Regions from separate parts of the Nocardia sp. NPDC050435 genome, predicted to be linked through region 1. Evidence: riboswitches for the same ligand, from Rfam matches in the RefSeq annotation. Region 1 holds a riboswitch; each other region holds the start of a gene.
What was found. Region 1 has a riboswitch for S-adenosylmethionine ahead of AB0I43_RS39800 (rhodanese-like domain-containing protein). Riboswitches for the same ligand answer to the same signal wherever they lie in the genome.

Region 1 (2,256 bases):
GCACCCAGTTCACGGACTTGTTGTCCTCCAGGAACTTCGCGACGCGCAGCGCGGAATCGGCCGACTGGCGGACGCGCAACGGCATCGTCTCCAGCCCCTTGAGCAAGGTCCACGCGTTGAACGGGCTCAATGCCGGGCCGGTGTGGCGCATCAGGTTTTTCACCGGGCCGTCGATGTAGTCCTGCGGGCCCAGGATGGCGCCGCCGAGCACGCGCCCCTGACCGTCGATGTGCTTGGTGCCGGAGTACACGGTGATGTCGGCGCCCAGGTCGAAGCCGCGCTGCAGCAGCGGGGTGGCGAAGACGTTGTCCAGCACCACTTTCGCGCCGGCCGCGTGCGCGAGCTCGGTGACCCGGCGCACGTCGACCAGGGTCTGCATGGGGTTGGCGGGCGTCTCGAAGAACACCGCCTGGGTCGGCACCGACAGCGCCTGCTCCCACTGGTCCAGGTCGTCACCGTCGACGAAGACGGTCTCCACGCCCCAGCGCGGCAGGATCTCGTTGCAGACGACGAAGCAGGATCCGAACAGGCTGCGCGCGGCCACCAGCCGGTCACCCGCGCCGACCAGCGCGCCGAGCGCGGTGAACACCGCGGACATGCCGCTGGCGGTGGCGAAACACGCCTCGGCCCCGTCGATCAGCCGCATCCGCTCCTCGAACATGGCCACCGTCGGGTTGCCGTAGCGGGAGTAGACGAAGTGCTCGATGTCGCCGGTGAACGACGCCTCGGCCGCTTCGGCGCTCTCGTAGACGAAGCCGGAGCTCAGGTACAGCGCCTCGGAGGTCTCCTCGAATCCGCTGCGCCGCAATCCGCCGCGCACGCTGAGGGTTCCGGGGCCGACGCCCTCGGGCAGCGGCTTGTCGAACGCACCACCGGTGATCATGACTGCTCCTCCACAGAATTCGGGCTCACGACTGCCGCCACGGCAGCCCGCGGGCCCGCCACCCGGATCCGCCGCGGTGGCCCGCGGCGTCCAGCGGACCCTCGAAGCCTTCGTCGACGTTGTAGGCGGGCGCGATGCCGAGCTGCGTGGCCACGGTAGCGGCGTGCGCGGAGCGCTGGCCGGAGCGACACAGGAACACCACGGGGGCGTCCGGCGCGCGGCCGTCGAGGGCCTTGCCGAGCTGGTCGGCGAACGCCTGGTTGCGGGCGCCGGTGCCGTCCACCCATTCGATGAGCACGGTGGGGCGCTCGATCGCGGTGGTGTCGGGTACGCCGACGAAGCGCCATTCGGCTTCGGTGCGCACGTCGATCAGGACGGCTTCGGGGTGCTCGCGCAACAGGTCCCACGCCTGCTGCGGGGTGATGTCACCGGCGTAAGTCATTGCGATCCTCCTGTGAATCCGCACTTGCCGCATCGGGGTTCGGATGCGTGCCAGGTCGTCACCCGGAGCACCCCACCGCGGAGGAGGGTTGCCGACCAGCGAGCCGGGGCTTGGCGCTGGTGCTCATGACCTGGACTGAGATTGCCTGGACAGGGGCCGGGCTGTCAAACACCGGAACGCGACCTACCCGCAGACCAGCCAGCGGCCGTCGACGCGGACCAGATTCCAGGTTTCGGTGGTCTCCTTGTCGCCGGCCTTGGTGGTGACGGTGGCCTTGGCCTTGTCGCCGTTGACGCTGTGCCCTTCGATCCTGGCGATCTCCACGGACTTTCGTCCGCCCGCGCCGAACTGCGCGGCGAGCGGGGACTTGGCCTCGTCGAATCCGGCGCACGCGGTCCCCGGTGCGGGCACCTCGTCGCTCTGGGCGCGCCCGCCGACGTAGTTGCTCACCGCCGCCGAGATCCGGTCGGCTTCTGTGACATTTTTCTCAGCCGGGGACAGCAGCCCGCCGGCGAACACGGCGATCAGCACGATCGCGGCGACGATCGCGGCGGCGATGAACGGCGTCATCGACCGCTGGTCGGTCTGATCGACCGCGATGGGCTCGTCCTCGGGCGCTGGCTGCTGCTTGCTCATCCGGCCATGATCCCTTATCCCTGGTGAGAGGCACCCGTGCAGCCCCGGGGTGGCTTCCCGATAGAATCGCGGGAACCGTGCCCGCTGCCCGCACCCGAGGCGGTGGTGTCCGGGAAGCGACCTGGGGGCCGTGCAGTTACGAGCCAGCAGCGCCAGCGTCGGCATCGTCAGGGGCAAACCGCAGCGGCCGCTCGACTTAGCCTAGGCTAAGAAGAACGCCATTATTTTTCGACCGAAGGTGCGCGTAAGAGATGACCGAACAGAGTGCTGAATCCACCGGCGGCGTTCCCGGCCC
Region 2 (2,256 bases), on a different contig from region 1:
CCGCCTTGTTCGCCGGGAACGTCGGAAACGTCCACCGCTGGCGCGGTATGGGTCACGGGATTCTCCCTCGGGTTCGTTCGGAAGTACGCAGAAGATCCTGACACCGCGCGACTTTTGGCGTCAAGAGAAAAATGTCGCGATGCGACATTTGACTCATCCGGTCAACTAGGGGAATGGGCTGCGTTACAGTGAGGCATGCTCGACACATCGACCGGCAGCGCCGCCGATCCCGGACCAGCGCGGGGCGGTGGCACCACGGCACCCGCTGGACTGCGCGAACGCAAGAAGCAGCAGACCCGGGCGCGGATCATCGAGGTCGCGCTGGACCTGTGCGACGAGCACGGTTTCGAGGCGACGACCGTCGAGCAGATCGCCGACGCCGCGGACGTCTCGCCGCGCACGGTCAACCGGTACTTCGAGATCAAAGAGGACATCATCCTCGGCCCGGTCGAGGATTTCGGCGAGGCCGTCGCCGGCCGGCTGCGGGCCCAGCCGACGATCGGCAACCCGCTGCAGGCGCTGTGCGACGCCTTCCTGGACATGGTCGAGCGCGGCGCGCGCGCCGACGCGAGCGACGCCGTCTCGCTGCGCCGCTTCCAGAAGATGCAGCGCATCGTGCACAACAGCCCGGCCGTCAATACCCGGGCGATGGAATTCGGGGACCGCAAGTCCGCGGCGCTCGGTGCGGCACTGGCCGACCGGCTCGAGGTGGCGCCCGGCTCGCTCACCGTCCGCCTGGCCATCGCGACCTGGCAGATGATGTGCCACATCGCCTTCGCCGAGGACGAGGAGCTGATCCTCAGCGGAGATCCGGAACAGGCGGCCGCCGCGGCCCGCACGACCGTGCTCGGCGCGCTGGCCGAGCTGCGCCGGCTCTGTTGCGGCCCGACCGCCGATTAGGGCCGCTACCGGCGGTTTCGCCGTGCCCGACGGCGATCGCCTCGACATGATTTCAATGGTTGACCGACCGCCAGTTACCATGTTCGTTAGGTCATGAGTGCCAGCGCGAAGCCCCGGCTCGCTGGTCGGCAACCCTCCAGCAGCGGTGGGGTGCTCCGGGTGATGACCCGGCTCTCGAGGGACGAGAGCAAGCGCGCTGTTCAGGAGGCCCCCACATGTGTGCACAAGTTCACCGCCACAAATTCGCGGTTTGCCGTGCGATCGGCCGGCTGGCGTGACCGTGGAGACCGAACCGAGCGCCCGCTGCCTACTACCCGCGCCGGACGGCCGGCTCGGCACGATCGCGATCGGGGACGTGCGCCTGGAGAACGGCGCCGTGGTCCCGGACGTGCGGCTCGCGGTGCAGCGCTGGGGTGAGCTCTCGCCCGCGCTGGACAACGTGGTGCTGGTCGAGCACGCGCTGACCGGTGATTCGCACGTCGTCGGCGCCCCCGACGGGCTGCATCAGTTGGCCGGCTGGTGGGACGGCATGGTCGGGCCCGGTGCGCCGATCGACACCGACGAATGGTGTGTCATCGCCACCAACGTGCTCGGCGGCTGCAAGGGCAGCACCGGCCCCGCCTCGCTCGCGCCCGACGGCAATCCGTGGGGTTCGCGTTTCCCCGAGATCTCCATCCGGGATCAGGTGACCGCGGAGATCGCCCTGATGGATCTGCTCGGCATCGACCGCCTGGCCGCGGTCGTCGGCGGTTCGATGGGCGGTATGCGGGTGCTGGAGTGGATGATCGGCGCCCCGCGGCGCGTCGCCGCGGCGCTGGTGCTCGCGGTCGGTGCGCGCGCCACCGCCGATCAGATCGGCACGCAGACCACGCAGATCGCCGCCATCAAGGCGGATCCGGATTGGCAGGGCGGCGATTATCACGGCACCGGCCGCGCCCCGATGACCGGCATGGGCCTGGCGCGGCGCATCGCGCACCTGACCTATCGCACCGAGGGCGAGCTGGATCACCGCTTCGAGAATCACGCCCAGGGCACCGAGGATCCGTGGCGCGGCGGCCGGTACGCGGTGCAGAGCTACCTCGAGCATCAGGCCGAAAAGCTCTGTGCCCGTTTCGATCCCGCCACCTATGTGCTGCTCTCCGAGGCGATGAACCGGCACGACGTCGGCCGCGGCCGCGGCGGCGTCGCGGCGGCGCTGGCCTCGACGCCGGTGCCGTGCGTGGTCGGCGGCGTCGATTCCGACCGGCTCTACCCACTGCGCAGCCAGCAGGAACTCGCCGACGGGCTGCCGGGTTGCGCCCGCCTCGAGGTGGTGCACTCGCGCGACGGCCACGACGGATTTCTCACCGAGGCGGC
Region 3 (2,256 bases), on a different contig from region 1:
GCCGAGCTTGATCACGGCATCGAAGTTCTGGCGCACCGACTCGGCCGTGACCGGCGAGCCGTCGCTGAAGGTGACGCCGTCGGCCAGCCGGAAGGTGAAGACCTTCGCGTCCGGGCTCGCCTCCCAGCTGCGCGCCAGCCACGGTTTCAGCTCACCGGTCTTCGGATCCTGATCGGTGAGCGAGTCGACGATCTGCCGGGTGACATAGAGCGTCTGGTTGCTGCCCGCCTGCGTGGGATCCGAGCACGACGGCGCCTGCGACAGACCGTAGCGCAGGGTGCCGCCGGGCTGGGGCGGTCCGGCGTCGCCGCCCGCGCCGCCGGTGTCGCTGCCGCAGGCGGCCAGGGTACTGGCCGCGGCGAGCGCGCCGACGAGGGTGGCGAAGCGAGGACGGGTGCGGATCACGGTGTAACTCCAGAGAATTCGGGACTGCGGCCGGAGGCCAGGGGACGACTGGGAATGCGGCGGCGCAACTCCGGCGCCACCGCCTGCTGGAACAGCTCGAGGCTGCCGCGATGCTGTGCTTCGGTGCGGCCGTCGGGTTCGGCCGACAGGTGGATCACCTCGTGCCCGAATCGCTCGTGCTGGCGGCCGACCTTGTCCAGCACCTGCTCCGGGCTGCCGATCAGCGCCGAGGAGCGCTGCGCGAAGTCTGCCAGCGTCTCGAACACGATCGGCAGGCCGAGCCGGCGCGACAGGGCCAGGCGGGCTTCGAAGAGCGGGCGGTACACCGCCAGCGCCTCCTGCGAGGTGGGCGCCACGTGGAAGCCCGCGGTGCCCGCGCCGACCAGCGCGTCGGCGGGATCGTGCCCGTGGTGCGCCCAGCGTTCGCGATAGTGCCGGACCAGCTCGGCGTAGGGCTCGATCGGATTGGTCACATTGGCCGAGAACAGCGGATCACCATGGCGTGCGGCCAATTCCACCGACTCGCGGCTGGTGGCGCTGCCGTGCCAGATCCGGATCGTGGGCTGGTAGGGCCGGGGCAGGGCCTTGGCCGCCACCAGCTCCGGGCGGAAGCGGCCGGACCAGGTCACCCGGTCGCTGGCCCACAGCGCCCGGAACAGCTCGTAGCCCTCCCGGTTGCGGTCCCACTGGTCGGCGGTGCTGACGTGGAAAAGCTCCGCCTGCGCGGCGCCGTTGCCCTTGCCGATGATCAGCTCCAGGCGGCCGCCGGCGAGGTTGTCCAGCGTCGAGTAGTCCTCGAAGGCGCGTACCGGGTCCAGCAGGCTCAGGGTCGTCACCGCGGTGAACAGCGTGATCCGCCGGGTGACGGCCGCGATGTGGCTGAGCAGCACCGGGGGCGCGGCGGAGAGGAACGGATCCTCGTGCCGCTCGCCGACGGCGAAGCCGTCGTAGCCGAGTTCCTCGGCCAGCCGGGCCTGCCCGACCACCGACCGCAGCCGCTCGTGCGTCTCGGGCAGCACGCCGGTGTGCGGATCCGGTGTCCGGGTGACCAGCGTGAAAAGCAGGAACTTCATGACGGCGTATTCCGGTAGGCGGTGCTCATGGTCGGGTCCTCCATCGGTCCTGGCGGAAGCACCCGCACCCGGCGTGCCGGGGGGTTGCTGCGACGTCGGCGAGCCAGGTCTCTCGATCGCTCTGGATGGTGCCCGAACATCATGGGGAGCAAGCGAACTCGGCGGCAAGAGTAGAAATCACGGTGAGCGCAGCACTGGTCGGCGGCGGTGGTGGCGTGGATTATGGTCGCGGCCGTTGGTGACTGCCGAGTGGCGGCACTCGCCGCGCCGAAGCTGTGCGGTGCCGCAATCCGCCTGGCCCGCCGGTTTGCTGACGTACCGTTGGTGCCTCGCTCACCCGCTGCCGAGGAGGTCCGCCGTGTCCGTCACGAAGTCGTTCGGCGCTCGACTCGCCCGCGCCGCGGTGGCCGTCGCGCTGGCCGCGCCGGTGCCCGCCCTGGCGCTGGCCGGGCTCGCGCTGGCCGCCCCGGGCACCGCCTACGCCGACGACGCGCCTGCGCGCGTCGGCGCGGCGGCCGATCGCTCGGCGGTCGCCGGCTCCGAGGCGCTGACCGCGTTGGAGGCGCTGGGCGTCACCCCGTTCCTGTATCCGACCGCGGCGTTCTGTGGCGGCCCGGGCGCCACCCTGGGCAAGCCCGCCATGGCGGGCGCGGTGCCGGGGCCCTGGCCGAAGCACAACATCGTCATCCCCGGGCTGGACCTGGACGCCGTGAAATCCGGCCAGACCATGTTCACCTTCGTCCCCTCCGATCCCGGCCGCAGCGGCGTCACCGGCATG

Region 2: linked by a shared signal. The riboswitch ahead of AB0I43_RS22860 (homoserine O-acetyltransferase) and the one ahead of AB0I43_RS39800 (rhodanese-like domain-containing protein) in region 1 are both predicted to bind S-adenosylmethionine.
Region 3: linked by a shared signal. The riboswitch ahead of AB0I43_RS12045 (LLM class flavin-dependent oxidoreductase) and the one ahead of AB0I43_RS39800 (rhodanese-like domain-containing protein) in region 1 are both predicted to bind S-adenosylmethionine.

Annotation. Positions count from the first base shown of each region.
Region 1 is NZ_JBFAJW010000021.1:997-3,252, forward strand. Features, by position in the region: gene AB0I43_RS39795 (O-succinylhomoserine sulfhydrylase) at 1-883, opposite strand, end outside; gene AB0I43_RS39800 (rhodanese-like domain-containing protein) at 909-1,325, opposite strand; SAM riboswitch class IV at 1,341-1,456, opposite strand; gene AB0I43_RS39805 (hypothetical protein) at 1,509-1,961, opposite strand.
Region 2 is NZ_JBFAJW010000007.1:289,439-291,694, forward strand. Features, by position in the region: gene AB0I43_RS22850 (MFS transporter) at 1-56, opposite strand, end outside; gene AB0I43_RS22855 (TetR/AcrR family transcriptional regulator) at 196-900, shown strand; SAM riboswitch class IV at 990-1,100, shown strand; gene AB0I43_RS22860 (homoserine O-acetyltransferase) at 1,175-2,256, shown strand, end outside.
Region 3 is NZ_JBFAJW010000003.1:746,878-749,133, forward strand. Features, by position in the region: gene AB0I43_RS12040 (ABC transporter substrate-binding protein) at 1-405, opposite strand, end outside; gene AB0I43_RS12045 (LLM class flavin-dependent oxidoreductase) at 402-1,478, opposite strand; SAM riboswitch class I at 1,516-1,610, opposite strand; gene AB0I43_RS12050 (hypothetical protein) at 1,837-2,256, shown strand, end outside.